Regions from separate parts of the Kosakonia sacchari SP1 genome, predicted to be linked through region 1. Evidence: predicted binding sites of a transcription regulator. Region 1 holds the regulator's gene; each other region holds the start of a gene.
What was found. Region 1 encodes Fur, which represses iron uptake genes when iron is present. Its sites were predicted from a motif close to ATAATAATGAGAACNACTATCAA; they were not measured.
Positions count from the first base shown of each region.

Region 2: C813_RS41145 (TonB-dependent receptor domain-containing protein) is a predicted target of Fur. The motif match lies at 2,097-2,119, and genes of this name have one in related genera.
Region 3: sodA (superoxide dismutase [Mn]) is a predicted target of Fur. The motif match lies at 2,966-2,988, and genes of this name have one in related genera.

Region 1 covers NZ_CP007215.2:3,415,767-3,421,361, reverse strand. The annotation lists gene C813_RS39205 (beta-N-acetylhexosaminidase) at 1-2,290, shown strand, start outside; gene fur (ferric iron uptake transcriptional regulator) at 2,405-2,851, opposite strand; gene fldA (flavodoxin FldA) at 3,144-3,674, opposite strand; gene ybfE (LexA regulated protein) at 3,838-4,119, opposite strand; gene ybfF (esterase) at 4,252-5,025, opposite strand; gene seqA (replication initiation negative regulator SeqA) at 5,208-5,595, shown strand, end outside.
Region 2 covers NZ_CP007215.2:3,825,903-3,831,497, forward strand. The annotation lists gene C813_RS41145 (TonB-dependent receptor domain-containing protein) at 1-1,978, opposite strand, end outside; gene C813_RS41155 (SelT/SelW/SelH family protein) at 2,204-2,488, shown strand; gene C813_RS47220 (hypothetical protein) at 3,225-3,482, opposite strand; gene C813_RS41160 (con-10 family general stress protein) at 3,583-3,756, opposite strand; gene C813_RS46555 (four-helix bundle copper-binding protein) at 4,081-4,407, shown strand; gene crcB (fluoride efflux transporter CrcB) at 4,455-4,832, opposite strand; fluoride riboswitch at 4,906-4,975, opposite strand; gene mntP (manganese efflux pump MntP) at 5,006-5,575, opposite strand.
Region 3 covers NZ_CP007215.2:4,788,307-4,793,901, reverse strand. The annotation lists gene rhaS (HTH-type transcriptional activator RhaS) at 1-815, shown strand, start outside; gene rhaR (HTH-type transcriptional activator RhaR) at 889-1,737, shown strand; gene rhaT (L-rhamnose/proton symporter RhaT) at 1,738-2,772, opposite strand; gene sodA (superoxide dismutase [Mn]) at 3,062-3,682, shown strand; gene kdgT (2-keto-3-deoxygluconate transporter) at 3,938-4,921, shown strand; gene C813_RS45590 (dihydrodipicolinate synthase family protein) at 4,958-5,595, opposite strand, start outside.

The DNA of each region.
Region 1 (5,595 bases):
GGCAAAGCAGGCGATAGAGATCCCGATTATTAATGAATACTGGCAGTTGTTTATCACCGATGTGCTGCCGCGCTGGTACGTCACCGCCGACGGCGCGACGGCGAAAGTGATTGCCAATACGGATACGGAAGATTTATCCCGCTTTGTTACGCCGCTTGATAACCAGTGGAAACGTACGCCGGACGACAAAAATATCCTGATGACTGCTGAGGCGCGCTTTGAGAAAAATAGCGATGTGAAAACGCTAAATCTCGCGTCGCTGCGTGGCCAGATTGTGCCAACGCCACAGCACGTTAACATCCACGGGCAGGATGTCGACCTGAGTAAGGGCGTGAAGCTGGATCTCTCCGCGCTGAGTGCCGATGCACAAGATGCGGTGAAATCACGTTTTGCATTACTGGGCGTGAAAGAGGGCAATTATCCGCTACGGACTGAAATTGCCAGCAACACCTTTAGCGGCGATGAGGCGGTGTCTGGCGCGTACCGTCTGCATATTGGCGCGAAAGAAACCGTGGTGACCGGCTACGATCAAGCGGGCGTGTTCTACGGTCTGCAATCGCTGCTGTCGCTCGTTCCTGCTACGGGCGAGATGAAGATTGCCGCGCTTGAAGCGAAAGATGCACCGCGTTTTGATTATCGCGGCATCCAGCTGGATGTTGGTCGCAACTTCCACAGTAAAGCGGCGGTACTGCGCCTGTTAGATCAGATGTCGGCATACAAACTGAACAAATTCCATTTCCATCTTACGGATGATGAAGGCTGGCGCATTGAGATCCCCGGCCTGCCGGAACTGACCGATATCGGCAGTAAGCGTTGTCATGATCTGAGTGAGAAAACGTGCCTGTTGCCGCAGCTCGGTTCCGGACCGGACAGTAATAACAACGGTAGCGGTCACTTCAGCCGTGCCGATTACATCGAAATCCTCAAATACGCCAAAGCGCGACAAATCGAAGTGATCCCGGAAATCGATATGCCAGCTCATGCGCGTGCAGCGGTGATCTCGATGGAAGCGCGTTACGATCGCCTGATGAAAGCAGGCAAAGAGAAAGAGGCAAATCAATATCGTCTGCTGGATCCCACTGATACATCGAACACCACCGGTGTGCAGTTCTATAACCGCACTGGTTATCTCAATCCGTGCCTTGATTCGTCGCGTAACTTCGTAGACAAAGTGATTGGTGAAATCCAGCAGATGCATAAAGAAGCCGGGCTGCCGCTGAATACCTGGCATTTTGGCGGTGACGAAGCGAAAAACATCTATCTGGGCGCCGGTTATACGGATCAGAAAAAACCGGAAGCGGGCAAAGGCATTATTGATCAGAGCAATCAGGATAAGCCGTGGGCGAAATCGCAAGCCTGCCAGGCGATGATCAAAGAGGGCAAAGTTGCCGACGTGGAACATCTCTCCAGCTATTTTGGCGTTGAGGTCAGCAAGCTGGTGAAAGCGCACGGCATTGACACGATGCAGGCGTGGCAGGACGGTTTGAAAGATGCCAAAGACGCGTCGGTGTTCGCCACCGATCATGTCAATGTTAACTTCTGGGATACGCTCTACTGGGGCGGTTTTGACTCGGTGAATGACTGGGCGAACAAAGGCTTCCGCGTTGTGGTCTCTAACCCTGATTACGTTTATCTCGATTTCCCGAATGAGGTCAACCCGGCCGAAAGCGGTTACTACTGGGGTACGCGTTTTAGCGATGAACGTAAGATTTTCAGTTTCGCCCCGGACAACATGCCGCAGAACGCGGAAACCTCGCTCGATCGTGATGGCAACCCGTTTAGCGCGAAATCCGACAAACCGTGGCCGGGCGCGTATGGCCTTTCTGCGCAGCTGTGGAGCGAGGTGGTGCGCACCGATAACCAGATGGAGTACATGATTTATCCGCGTATGGTTTCGGTGGCTGAACGTGCATGGCATCGCGCGGGCTGGGAGCAGGATTACAAAGCCGGACGTGAATACAAAGGCGGTGAGACACATCTGGTAGATGTGAAAGCGCTGGAACGTGACTGGCAACGCTTTGCGAACCTGTTAGGTCATCGCGAACTGGCGAAACTGGATAAGGCTGGTGTTCATTACCGCCTGCCAGTACCGGGCGCGCGCGTGGTGGGTGGAAAACTTGAAGCCAATACCAGCTTCCCAGGCATGGTGGTTGAGTTTTCAACCGACGGCGGCAAAAACTGGCAGCGCTACGACGATAAAGCGCGTCCGCAAGTGAGCGGGGAAGTGCAGGTGCGAACCGTCAGCCCGGACGGTAAACGCTTTAGCCGTGTCGACAGCGTAAAAGCGTAATGTGAGGCAGTGATTACACCCGGCGGCGCGAGCTTGCCGGGTTTTTCTTTTTTGCCAGTATTGCAGGCAAAAAAAAGCCAACCGTCAGGTTGGCTTTTTAGGCTTCAAAAGCTGTTATTTCGCGTCGTGCGCGTGTTCATCTTCGCGGCAGTCACCTTCGGCGCAGTGACCGTAAAGGTAAAGACTGTGGTTAGTCAGGCGAATGCCGTGTTTCGCGGCGATTTCACGCTGACGCGCTTCAATGGAGTCATCACTGAATTCAATCACCTTGCCGCAATCGAGGCAGATCAGGTGATCGTGGTGATGTTGCTGAGTCAGTTCAAAAACGGACTTGCCGCCTTCGAAGTTATGACGGGTCACAATCCCGGCGTCGTCAAACTGGTTCAGTACACGGTAAACCGTTGCCAGTCCGATCTCTTCGCCCATGTCGATCAGTCGTTTGTATAAATCTTCCGCACTGACATGATGGTTATCCGGTTCCTGAAGCACTTCAAGGATTTTTAACCGAGGAAGCGTGACTTTCAGGCCGGCCTTCTTTAATGCGGTATTGTTGTCAGTCATGCGGAATCTGTCCTGTTGCTATACGATTCACTTCCTTAGCGGAAGTTATAAGGAATGCACCTGGGGTAATGCGTCTCATTATAGAACTGCCATGGCTGGATGAAAACTGCAAGCCCTCAAGTAAAGTAAGCTTATAAAACGTGGTGTCGCCAGCAAAGTCCTTTACGGCGGCACCCAGTTTAGCAGGGCTCATTGTACAGCGATGGATAAAAAAGTTAAAAATTTGTAGCAATTATTTCCATTGCTTTTATCTATTAATACGGCGCAATCCACAGATTACGCCGTAAAAAACTCAGGCATTAAGGATATCGTCCAGGTGCAACTCTTCGCGAACCTGTTTTACCCATTTTTGAACGCGTTCGGAAGTCAGCTCAGGTTGACGGTCTTCGTCAATCGCCAGGCCAACGAAGTGGTCATCGTCCGCCAGACCTTTAGAGGCTTCAAAATGGTAGCCCGCAGTCGGCCAGTGACCAACAATGGTCGCGCCGCGCGGTTCGATGATATCGCGAATGGTGCCCAGCGCATCGCAGAAATATTCCGCGTAATCTTCCTGGTCGCCACAGCCGAACAGCGCAACTAATTTACCGTTAAAGTCGATCTCTTCCAGCGTCGGGAAAAAGTCATCCCAGTCGCACTGCGCTTCACCATAGTACCAGGTAGGAATGCCGAGCAACAGAATGTCATACCCTTCGATATCTTCTTTGCTGCTCTTGGCAATGTCATGTACGTCGGCAACGTCTTTACCAAGCTGACTCTGAATCATTTTCGCGATGTTTTCGGTGTTGCCGGTGTCGCTGCCGAAGAAAATGCCTGTAATTGCCATGAGTAAAATAACCTCTTGAAACTTAATGAGTATGGTGGTGGCGCTACGCCTACAGATAAGGGCAATCATAGCAGAACAGGGAAGCACGCGGAAACTGCTATCGCGTCGGACTGCACTGTATGACACATGAAAGTGTTATTTCGATGATGTTTCGGAGGATTCGCTAGCCGCGCAATGCCTTCAGCTGCGCCAGCAGCATCTCTTCGATAAGCTCGCTGCGGCTCATATCACGCGCTTCCGCCAGCTCGTTTAACGCATCGACGGCTTCCACGTTGAGTTTTAATTCGACACGCTTAAGCCCACGAACTTTATCGCGTTTTAGCTGATTGCGTTTGTTGATGCGCAATTGTTCATCGCGCGAGAGCGGGTTTGTCTTCGGCCGTCCCGGGCGACGCTCATTCGCGAACAGATCTAGTGTCGTACGGTCCGTTTGTTCTTTAGCCATGGTCTAAGCATACTACGGGAAAAACAAGCAATCGGGCGGCGCGCCCGGGCTGAATAGCGCGCCATCATACATCAGCACAACGGACACGCCAACGACCGGGCGCGTTGAAACGACCAGTCGCCGCCTTTTTAATCAATTTGTCTTTTCAGCGAGATAGCGACGAATAGCACGCAAAACCGCGTCGGGTTTCTCGGCATGAACCCAATGGCCGGCACCGGCAATCACATGCGCTCGCGCTTGTGGGAACTGCGCCAGCAGCGTGTCACGGTAGGCTTCAGTGACGTAAGGGGAATTTCCACCGCGAACAAACAGAGCCGGTTTGTTCCAGGCCGGAACCGTTTCCCAGCCGACAATATGCGGGTATTGCTCCCATAACACCGGCACGTTGAAACGCCACGTACCGTCGACAAAGGATTTCAGCAGGAACTGAATGACACCTTCTTCATTTATATGTTCACGCATCAGGGTTGCAGCTTGCTGGCGAGTGGATGCTTCTGCATCACTGACCGCGTTGATGGCGGCAAAAATTTCGTCATGGCGGCGCACCTGGTAATCCACAGGCGCAATATCAATCGCCACCAGTTGATCAATACGCTCTGGCGCGAGCGCTGTTAACGCCATCACGGCTTTACCGCCCATGGAGTGACCAATAAAGGTCGCTTTGTCGAACTGATGAGCGTTCAACGTATCCAGCAGATCCTGCGCCATGGCCGGGTAGTTCATTTCTGAAGAGCGGTCTGAAAGGCCGTGGTTACGCATATCCACTTGCAACACGTCATGATCCTGAACCAGTTCACGGGCGAGCACTCCAAGATTATCAAGGCTACCGAAAAGACCGTGAACAAGGACGATCGGAGAATTGTTGTGCGGATGTTGCGCAGTTTGCGCGCGCGTATTCAATTTCATGGCAAAGTTCTTTTTTTCACTGATTCGGGTTAGGTTATTATGTTGAACATTCTGCCGCCCGGCCGCAAGGTTAAGAATTACTCTTACTTTTGCCGCCATCCTGGTTTGACGCTATCCGCTGTTGAGATTTCACTTTATAATCCCAACACTTGTATTCAGATAAGATATCGCACTGGATTAAGATGAAAACGATCGAAGTTGATGATGAGCTCTACAGTTATATTGCCAGCCACACGAAGCACATTGGCGAGAGCGCATCCGACATTTTACGGCGCATGTTAAAATTTTCCGCCGTTCCTCAATCATCACAGCCTGCCGCTTCCCTCGCGCCAGTAAAAGAGACGCGTACTGTCAGCACCGTTGAAGGGGTTAAACCGACAAACACCGCCAAAGACAAAGTCCGTGCCGTGCGCGAGCTGCTTCTGTCTGATGAATACGCCGAGCAGAAAAAGGCGGTGAATCGTTTCCTGCTGGTGCTGTCTACACTCTACTTACTGGATGAAAAAGGGTTTACGGAATCCACCGAGTCTCTGCATGGGCGCACCCGCGTATACTTTGCCGCGAACGAGC
Region 2 (5,595 bases), 410 kb from region 1:
GATCGATGTATTTGTCGCCCAGATAGCGCGATTTCGCTTTCCCTTCGCTGTAGCCATATGCCAGCGTGGCGCTCAGACCATCGACCTGTTCAAACCAGGTGCCAAAGTTAAATTTCGCGCTAATTTCGCCGCCATAGATAAAAGCTTTATCGCGGTTTTCCGCCTGATAGGTGGTGTAGATGTTAGATGGCACGTTGGTGAATTTATCCGGGTTACCGGAGCGGGTGTAACGGGTATAGGCGATAAAGTTTTTATAACTGTTGTAGAACAGCGCCGTGCGCAGCGTTACGCCCTCGGTCACCTCGCCTTTCATGCCCCACTCAAGGTTATCGCTGGTTTCGGTATCCAAATCCGTATTCCCGATAAGCGCATATTGCCCGCGCCCTGCATAGCTGGAACCCAGGTTCCAGGAGCCATACAACTGGCTGGCGTTGGGGAACTGCGCGCCGCGTTTGTATTGCAGGTATGTCATCAGACGCGGCGTGAAGTCGTACTGGAAGGTCAGCGATGGCAGCAGTTGTGTGTCGGAATTTTTACCGTACAGGGAGGACACATCGGCTTCGTCCAGCACGCTGCTATTGGCGGTCAGGCTGGAGAGGTTTTCCGGTTTTGTCGACTGATGAACCACGCGCACGCCGGGAATGATGGCGAAGTGGTGGCCATCGGCAGTGAAATTAAGCTGATCCTGCAGAAATGCGCCTAACGTGTAGCTGCGGCTATCGGCTTCCGGCTGCATGATCTCGCTAAAGTCGCTCGGGACCGGTGACTGGTTAAACGGACGCTCGGTTTTACTGGTGCTGGCGTTAAAACCGGCGCTCAGATCGTGACGTCCGAATGTTTTCGCCAGCGCATTCTGAATGCCCCAGGTATCGGTGTCGTAATTGGAGTAGACCGTTTCCATGGTCGCCGTGACACTGTCCGGCATATAAGTGCGGTCATGCGCTTCGGTGTGCTGGTAATAGACTTTGCTGGACATGCTGTCCAGCCAGTCGTTAATCGGCGTCCAGTCATCTTTCAGACTCACGCCCCAGCGGCGCGTCTGGCTGGTTTGCTGTGCGTCGCCAAGGATGGCGCTGCCGGCGTTGTTCCACGCATCGTAGTGGGTGTGGTTGGTTTTGTGGTAGTAATCCAGCGTACCGGTGAATTTATGCGCGTCATTCGGTTGCCAGATGCCGGAAGCCATCATCGCATCTGAGTGCCAGTTCGCTGGATAGGTGTCAACCGTACCGCTGTTATTGCGGGTTTGCTGACCATCGCGACGGCTATAGACCATGATGCCGCGCAGGGTTTCGTCCCCTGCGGCTCCCGTCACGCCGTTGTGCCAGCTGCGATCGGCGGAGTCATAATCGCTCTGGTAACCAAAGTAGGTCTCTTTGCCAGGGCGCAGGTAATCATCCGCCGATTTCGGGCGGAAAGAGACCTTGCCACCAATGGAGGTGTTAGCTTGCTCGGTACGGGTCGCGCCGGACTGGATATCAACGCTGCCGTACATATACGGATCGATATAATCGCGGCCAATGCCAAAGGTGTTAAGGCCTGCACGGCTTACGTAGCTGCGCCCGGTGGCGTCCGGCTGCGGAATGCCGTCAACATCGATGCCGACGCGGTTACTTTCCAGGCCGCGAATGTTGTAGCCAGTGTACCCGCCGCGATCGAAGCCGCTTTTGCCGTTTCCGGAACCGCCGCTTGCGCCCGTGGCGCTGATGAGCGGTTCATAACGCATAATGGAGCCAAAATCTTTCGCGCCTTTGTTTTGCAGATCCTGAGCACTGAGGGAATGCGAACTGCCGACTTTTAATGTCGGTGCTGGTGCGGTGACGAGCATCTCCTCAGCGTTATCTTGCTGAGCGCCACTGGAAGCTGTCGATGAGGTGTCGTTATCCACCGCAAATGCGGAGGGTTGATACAACGCTGCGAGTAATGAAGTGACCAGCACACGCTTGTTAAAGCGCTGCAGGGAAAGGTGCGATTTACACATATTGTCTTGTAAGCCTTAGAATTTATTAGTATCAGGCTCACGTATGACTTCCAGGAGACCGCGGAAGATTGCAGTCAGCGCAAAAGAGTTGCAGGTTATTGTTATGTTATCGACACCGAAGATAATGATAACAGTTATCATTTGCAATAAATTTGTTTTACCGTCCAATTTTCAGCGGTATGAGTTTTATGCTCCCTTTATCATTCGCGCCAGGAGACAGTAACAATGAATAAACCGACCATCACTTTGCACTACTGCTCACAATGCAACTGGATGTTGCGCGCCACCTGGATGGCGCAAGAATTGTTGCACACGTTTAGTGCGGATCTCGGTTCCGTCACGCTGATACCGGGCACTGGCGGGATTTTTGTCATCGATGTTGATGGCAACGTGATTTGGGATCGCAAGCTGGATGGCGGTTTCCCTGATGCGGCAGAGTTAAAGCGCCGCGTGCGCGACTACTGCTTTCCGGAAAAACCGCTCGGGCATGTGGAAAAGAAAGCTGAGTAACTCTCTGCGCCCGCATGGCTTGCGGTGCGTAACGACAGATGCGCGCTTCAGCGGCATTGATAAGCAGTAAAACCAACCAGCAGGCGTCAATTTGCGTTCGATAAAGCAACCTGGCCGCGAAGATACACGCGAGTTGCTTACTGGTTTTTCTGTTAACGGACTGAATAATCGATAAAAAGGCCGCCGTAGCGACCTTTTTATTTATTTCTTCACCGGCTGGGGTTTTTTATCACCCGATTCCGGCGCTTCACGAGGATCATCTTTTTCAATACAGAGCACAAAACCTCCTCTTGTCGCCTTCAGTTCACTCACTATAGATCCTCCGCCGCCATAGAGGCCAAGCGGCAGGCGAAAAAACAGCCCATCAAGCGCGGTTGCCGCTACGATACTGTTTTGTTGAAACTCCTGGGATGGATGAAATTTAGACAAATCATCAATAACATCAATGTGTTAACGATAAAAAAATTCATTCGAAAAGATCGGTTTATTTCATCATAACTCGCTGTTTTATAGCGCTTTTCTTGTTGAAATTCGTTAATAATTAGCACGCTTATTGTTAGTAACAAAGATGCAATTGCACGCCTTCAGGCGCAACGCGAGTTTGCTGGGCCTGAAGGTTGTTTTTTATGCATTTTCAATGCGCTGAAGAGTGTTCTGCTCGTGTTCGTAATGACGAATGGCTGAAGGCTCCACGCTGCTTTTAGCGGAACAACATTAAACGGATAGTTCACTCCGTTTAAGAAGCACAACGCCGATAGAGAAGTGAAAAGGGTTTACTGATTATTTTCTTTTGGGGTTGTTTGCGATTGGCCATTTTGTGCACGAGACGTTTCTTATAAGGGGGAAGATGTAAACCAACTGCTTCGGTAAAATTAATAGTGATTATTTCGCAGGGATGATGAAAATATTCAAGTAAATTAGCAGGCAAACTTCGCGCCAGGTGTTCAGGTCTGGTGGTAATTCTCTCACCTTCCTCGTCATCATTTTTATTCATTCATACCTCATTAAATTTATCCGTAAAAAAAATAAACCAGCCGTTTCCGGCCCGCTGCCGTTCCGAACTTTACAGATAATAAAAACAACTAGCGAAACGGCTATTTCTGAGCGCCACCGTGGCTATTTTTACCACCTTTTTTACCGGCTTCGGATGCACGTTCGGGGTCATTTTTAAAATTGCCGCCGCTGTGCTGGCCACCTTTACGCCCCGCTTCGGAAGCTTTCTCGCGATCTTCTGCGAAATTACCGGAACCGCCTCTATGTTCGGCCATGTTATATCTCCACATCTCGTTTTAGATATAATCGATACGGTTAATAATCCATATCGATCGCGTTGAAACCTTAAGTCTGGCTATTTATACCAATTAGTCAATTGATCGCCGCAAAATATATCAATCTAAAAATAAAAACCCTGATAGAAATATTTAAACACATATGTTGCATTCAAAAATAAATCTTTATAATTATAAGCGGGTTACTAAAGCTTTACTCATCTCATAAAATTAATGATGTGATGAAATGTGTAAATAAAATGGTAGGGATAAATATTTTGTGCACACTTATCTTATGACACACAAATATTGTGGAGATAAATCATGCATACAGAACACCAACGATGCGCCGAAGCCTGTTATCAATGTGCTGCGGCTTGTGAACACTGTGCGCTTTCTTGCCTGCAGGAAGAGAATATCGACATGATGCGTGAATGCATCAAGCTGGACGTACAATGTGCCGCCCTGTGTCGGCTTGCCGGTCAATTTATGGCGCTGGAAAGTGTGCATTTACCCTCGCTCTGCCGGATTTGCGTCGATGTGTGCAAAGCCTGCGCGGAAGAGTGCAGCAGGCATCAACATCAACACTGCCAGCAGTGCGCTAAACGTTGCCGGGCTTGCGCACAAGCCTGTCTGCAAATGGCGGCGTGAAGTAACCTGCGAAAAGGGGAGCAGCATTGCTCCCCCTTCCGGTTTTATCAATACCAGGCGTTTATCAGCGCAAACCCCAGCGCAGTCATTAAAATCGATCCCGTTACATGCACCAGCACGGAAGCAAGCGCCCAAACGTAGTTGCCTGTTTGCAACTGGGCAAAAATCTCCAGAGAGAAAGTGGAAAAGGTGGTCATACCGCCGCATAAACCGGTGGTGATCAGCAGTCGCCAGGTAGGATCAAGATGCGGCTGGCGGGTAAAAAATGCCAGCGCGCCGCCAATAATCAGCCCACCGAGTAAATTTACCAGCAGCGTGCCGGGTGGCAGATTGGGAAACAGCGTATTTAAACGAATCGCGAGTAGCCAGCGGATCACGCAGCCTGCAGAACCACCAATAATTACGGCAAATAAAGATTTCAGCATGTTTTTCCTCATCAACAAAAGTGCGAGGCATGCAGGGAACAAAAGAAAAACGCCCGACATGCCTCATGACAGAGACATACCAGGCGTCATCAGCTTCTCAGTGAAGCGGTTGGGTCAGGTGGAACGCCATCACCTGAGCACGCATTGTTGACGATTTCTCACGTTCGGGCAAGTTACAGTAAGCCTAAGTGTTCAACCAGAATCGAGCTGCCGATAGAGATAAGCACAACACCGCCGAGCACTTCCGCCCATTTACCGATCGCCGTGCCAAGGAAGCGCCCCAGCAGCATACCGGTGGTGGCCATGATGGTGGTCGCAAGGCCAATCATCAGCGCCGTTGTCACAATGTTCACATTGAGAAACGCCAGACCGACACCGATGGCCATCGCATCAAGGCTGGTAGCGATAGCGGTGGTAACCAGCAACCAGAAACCATGGCGACGCGGTGCTTCTGCCTCTGCATCCGTGGTTTTACTCAGACCTTCTTTCATCATGCGCACGCCAAGCGCAAACAGCAGTACAAAGGCTATCCAGTGATCCCACTGCATGATGTACTGGCTGGCGGCTAAACCTGCGGCCCAGCCGATAATCGGGGTAATGGCTTCAACAACGCCAAAAATTAATCCGGTGCGTAGCGCTTCGCTCATCGGAGGGCGTTTTAACATCGCCCCTTTACCGATAGCAGCGGCAAAAGAATCCATCGACATACCGAAGGCAAGAATAGTAATTGCGTAAAAACTCATTGCTGACCCTTAAATGCCCT
Region 3 (5,595 bases), 1.4 Mb from region 1:
ATTTTTTTCCGTCAGGTAAATCACCCGTTGCCATTGAACCGCGATTGCCCCAGGCCGCGTTTCCGGAACATCATCATGATTTTCATGAAATTGTGATTGTTGAACATGGAACGGGGATTCATGTGTTCAATGGTCAGCCTTATACCATCAGCGGCGGGACGGTCTGTTTTGTGCGCGATCATGACCGCCATTTGTATGAACATACCGATAATCTCTGTTTGACCAATGTGCTGTACCGTTCGCCGGATGCGTTCCAGTTCCTTGCCGGGTTGAACCAGTTGCTGCCGCAGGAGCAGGACGGGCATTACCCATCGCACTGGCGGGTAAGCCAACACACGCTGGGGCTGGTGCGCGGCATCATTAGTCAGATGGAAGAGATGGGCAGTGAAGCGACAACCCATGACATTGCCAACCGCGAGATCCTGTTTATGCAGTTGCTGGTGTTATTGCGTAAAAGCAGCCAGCAGGAAGATGCGGGCAACAGCGATGCGCGGCTCAACCAGCTGATGCTGTGGCTGGAGGATCACTTCGCCGAGGATATTTGCTGGGAGTCGCTGGCGGAACAGTTCACCTTGTCGTTGCGTACGCTGCACCGCCAGCTAAAACAGTCCACCGGCATGACGCCGCAGCGCTATTTGAACCGCCTGCGGTTGATTAAAGCGCGCCATATGCTGCGCCATAGCGACGAGAGTGTTACCGATATCGCCTTTCGCTGCGGTTTCGGCGACAGTAACCACTTTTCGACGCTGTTTCGCCGCGAGTTTGACTGGTCACCGCGTGATATCCGCCAGGGGCGCGACACGCTGCTTCAGTAACGAGAAGGCTATCACCGATTTTTTGCCGGGCTTCCGTTAATAATGTCAGGTTGTTCACGGCAGAGGTGGCGTTGTGGCTGGTCAGTTAATTCTTCGTAAAGCAGACTTTTTCCCGCGCGCCGGACAGGCGGTCGCGGTGGCCGATCGCTACCCGCAAAATGTTTTTGCCGAACATACCCATGAGTTCTGCGAACTGGTGATGGTGTGGCGCGGCAATGGTTTGCACGTGCTTAATGGCCGCCCTTACCGCATTACGCGCGGCGATCTGTTTTATATTCGCGCCGAAGATTGCCACTCTTACGCCTCGGTTAATGACCTGGTGTTGCAGAACATTATCTACTGTCCGGACCGGCTGACGCTGAACCTCGACTGGGCGGCGCATATTCCGGGGCTTAACGGCGCGCCAGGGAACCCGCACTGGCGTATTGGCAGCAGCGGAATGGCGCAGGCGCGGCAGGTGATTACGCAACTGGAACATGAGAGCGCGAAGGACGATCCGCTGGCCAATTTGATGGCGGAAACCCTGTTTGCCCAACTGGTGATGACCTTAAAACGGCACCGTTTTGCCACCGATAACCTTGCCGCGACCCATAGCGAAACGCTGCTGGATAAGCTTATTACCGCGCTTTCCGGCAGCCTGAATCGCAGCTTTGTGCTGGAGCGTTTTTGTGAACAGGAACAGTGCAGCGAGCGGGCGCTGCGCCAGCAGTTTCGTACTCAAACCGGGATGACCATCAACCACTATTTGCGTCAGTTGCGCATTTGCCACGCGCAATTTTTGTTGCAGCACTCCGAGCAGATGATCAGCGAAATCGCCATGCAGTGTGGCTTTGAGGACAGTAATTACTTTTCGGTGGTGTTTAGCCGCGAGGTAGGGATGACGCCAGGTCAGTGGCGTCATCGTAGCCGGGTTGCTGCCTGATTAGCTCGCCATGCCGAGGCCGACGATATTGGCGGCGACAATGATTACCACACAACCGAGACTCAGCACACTTACCGGTTGTCGTCCGGCGTTCTTCCACTCTTTGAGCACCAGCCCAACCAGCCCGCCGCACAGCACATAGAAGCTCATATGCAGCATCCAACTAATGTAGTCATACTGCCCCGGAATACGCGCATGGCCCCAGGCGTAGAAGAAGAATTGCAGATACCACATCAGGCCGCCCAGCGCGGAAAGCAGGATATTGCTGATGATCAGCCCTTTTGCCAGCGAGAAGTCGGCTTTTAGCGACAGGTTTTTTACTTTTGCCAGGCGGATAAAACAGAAACTCAGGTTGACCAGCGCACCGCCGCCCATGATCACCACATAACTTGGCAGCGCAGTGTAGAGCGGGTCGATACCCAGTGCGGCAGCGGCTTCGTGCATTGGTTTGGCGGCATTCATCGCAAAGGACATCCCGGCAGAGAACACGCCGCACATTACCGCCAGCGCTAACCCTTTTCTCAGGTTGAACTCTTCGGCTTTGATGCCCATTTTGCGCTCTTTCAACTGACCGGCGCGGGTGACAATGCCAACGCCAATCAACGCTACCAGCACACCCAGCAGCGTCATCCGCCCGCCTTCGGTGTTGATCAGCACATCGAAGTGACCGTTGAGGATCGGCGTCATCAACGTACCGACAATCAGCGTAATGCCAATGGCGATACCAATGCCCATCGACATGCCTAAGTAGCGCATGGTCAGGCCATAGTTGATGTTACCGATGCCCCACATTGCGCCGAAAAGAAACACCGGCAGCAGAGTTGAAGCGCTAAACGAACTGAAATAAGCCCAAAAATCAGGCAATAACAGCGCGCTGATAGTCCAGGGAAGGATCAACCAGGAGACGATGCCGCCGATTGACCACATGGTTTCCCAGGACCAACTTCTTACCTTTTTAAACGGGGCATAGAAACAGGCTGCACTGGCTGCACCTATCAAATGCCAAAAAATACCCATCGTAATCGCGTTACTCATTTCACAATCCTCTTTGTTTTTATCGCCGGGATACGAGCAGCCGACCTGATGAGTGTAAAAATCGGTCAGAGGATTAACCTTGAGGCGTTTGCCGCGTTGCGTTGCAGGCTGGCAATGAGCGCATGATGAGGGTGAGCGGCTTCACAAATTCAATAACATAACCAAAAGTTATAACCTTATTAAAACTACGGCATTGATAAACATTTTCAATATCATTTAATTAACTATAATGAACCAACTGCTTACGCGGCGTTAACACAATAGCCGCTTACCCTTAATGGAGATGAATATGAGCTATACACTGCCCGCTCTGCCGTATGCATACGATGCCCTCGAACCGCATTTCGACAAGCAGACGATGGAAATCCATCACACTAAACATCACCAGACCTACGTGAACAACGCAAACGCCGCGCTGGAAAGCCTGCCGGAGTTCGCGAGCCTGCCGGTTGAAGAGCTGATCACCAAACTGGACCAGCTGCCAGCAGACAAAAAAACCGTACTGCGTAACAACGCAGGCGGTCACGCTAACCACAGCCTGTTCTGGAAAGGCCTGAAAAAAGGCACTACCCTGCAGGGCGATCTGAAAGCCGCTATCGAGCGTGATTTCGGTTCCGTGGACAATTTCAAAGCTGAATTCGAAAAAGCAGCGGCAACTCGCTTTGGTTCCGGCTGGGCATGGCTGGTACTGAAAGGTGACAAACTGGCTGTGGTTTCTACCGCAAACCAGGATTCCCCGCTGATGGGTGAAGCGATCTCTGGCGCGTCTGGCTTCCCGATCGTGGGCCTGGATGTGTGGGAACACGCTTACTACCTGAAATTCCAGAACCGCCGTCCGGACTACATCAAAGAGTTCTGGAACGTGGTGAACTGGGACGAAGCTGCTGCACGTTTCGCTGCGAAAAAATAAGCCGCTTTCGTCACGCATTAGCGCGTGAGTCGAAACCCCGCCAGGCATTGCCGGCGGGGTTTTTTTATTCCTTTTGTCTGCCATAAACCAAAAGGAACGATGATCCTAAAATAATGAAATAATGTTTTGTTATGGTTGTTTGATCACTTTTCTCGCATTAATCCGGGTCTACGCTCTCTTCATCCGCGCGGCTGTTGTTCCGTTTAACCGGAGTGCCAGCGCCATAAAAATCGAACGGTTTTTACAGGTGAAGATATGCAAATCAAGCGTGCAATAGAAAAAATCCCTGGCGGGATGATGCTGGTTCCATTGTTCATCGGTGCCTTGTGCCACACTTTTGCGCCCGGCGCAGGGAAGTATTTCGGTTCGTTCACCAACGGTATGATTACCGGCACCGTGCCGATCCTGGCGGTGTGGTTTTTTTGCATGGGCGCGTCGATCAAACTGAGCGCGACCGGTACGGTGCTGCGTAAATCCGGCACGCTGGTGGTGACGAAAATCGTGGTCGCCTGGGTCGTGGCGGCTGTCGCGTCGCGGTTGATTCCGGAACACGGCGTGGAAGCGGGTTTTTTTGCCGGACTATCGACACTGGCGCTGGTAGCATCGATGGATATGACCAACGGCGGGTTGTATGCCTCCATCATGCAGCAGTACGGCACTAAGGAGGAGGCCGGGGCATTTGTGCTGATGTCGCTGGAATCCGGTCCATTGATGACGATGATTATTCTCGGCACTGCCGGGATTGCTTCTCTTGAACCGCATGTGTTTGTCGGCGCGGTGCTGCCATTCCTCGTGGGGTTCGCGCTGGGTAATCTCGACCCGGAACTGCGCGAGTTCTTCAGCAAGGCAGTGCAAACACTGATTCCGTTCTTCGCCTTCGCGCTTGGCAACACCATCGATTTAAGTGTGATTGCACAAACCGGGCTGCTGGGGATTTTGCTGGGTGTCGCGGTGATTGTGATTACCGGGATCCCGCTGATAATTGCCGATAAACTGATTGGCGGCGGTGACGGCACTGCGGGCCTGGCAGCCTCCAGTTCGGCTGGTGCTGCGGTGGCAACGCCGGTGCTGATTGCTGAAATGGTGCCGGACTTCAAAGCGATGGCGCCAGCCGCGACCGCGCTGGTGGCGACTTCGGTGATCGTTACCTCGATCCTGGTGCCGATTCTAACTTCCGTTTGGTCACGAAAAGTGAAAGGGGCGGAAGCGGAAATGTCGATACGAAACACCGTGAAATAACGGAATGAAGCCGACCTTTACAGGCCGGCTTTTGCATTAGCGGATAGCAAAAACAGTGTCGATAATATTGCACTGATCTTCATTGAGGGCGCCACCGAAGTTACGGGCGACGGGTGTACAGTAGCCAAATTTGCGCGATACCACGGTTTTGATGGTAGTAACAAAATCGTCGCCGATGCTGTAGATGGCCATAAATTTGCCGATCTCTTGCTGCACCTGATGCAGCGTTGCCACATCACCTTGCCGCCACGCTTCCCGCGCTTTTACGAACAGCTCCGGCATCACGTTGTTTAAGCCTGAAATCACTCCTGCGCCGCCCGCCAGCAGGTTGGGAATGAAATATTCGTCGTAGCCGCACAGCACGGCGAAATCATCGCGCACGTTCTTGGTTGCCAGAATCATATTGCGGGTGTGCGACTGGCAATCCACGGTGTCTTTAATGCCAGCAAAATCGGGGAATTCGGCGGCCAGCGTCGCCACCAACTCGGGGGTTAAATCGCAGCCGGTTCGCGCCGGGAAGTTATAGGCAAACCATTTGCCGCTGATCGCTTTGCCCAGCGCGCGGAAGTAGCTTAAAAGCTGGTTGCTGGTTTGCCCATAGTAATAAGGCGGCAGCACCATCACGGCTTCATAGCCGGTGCGGTAGGCTTCATCGGCCATCCACAGAATGTCGT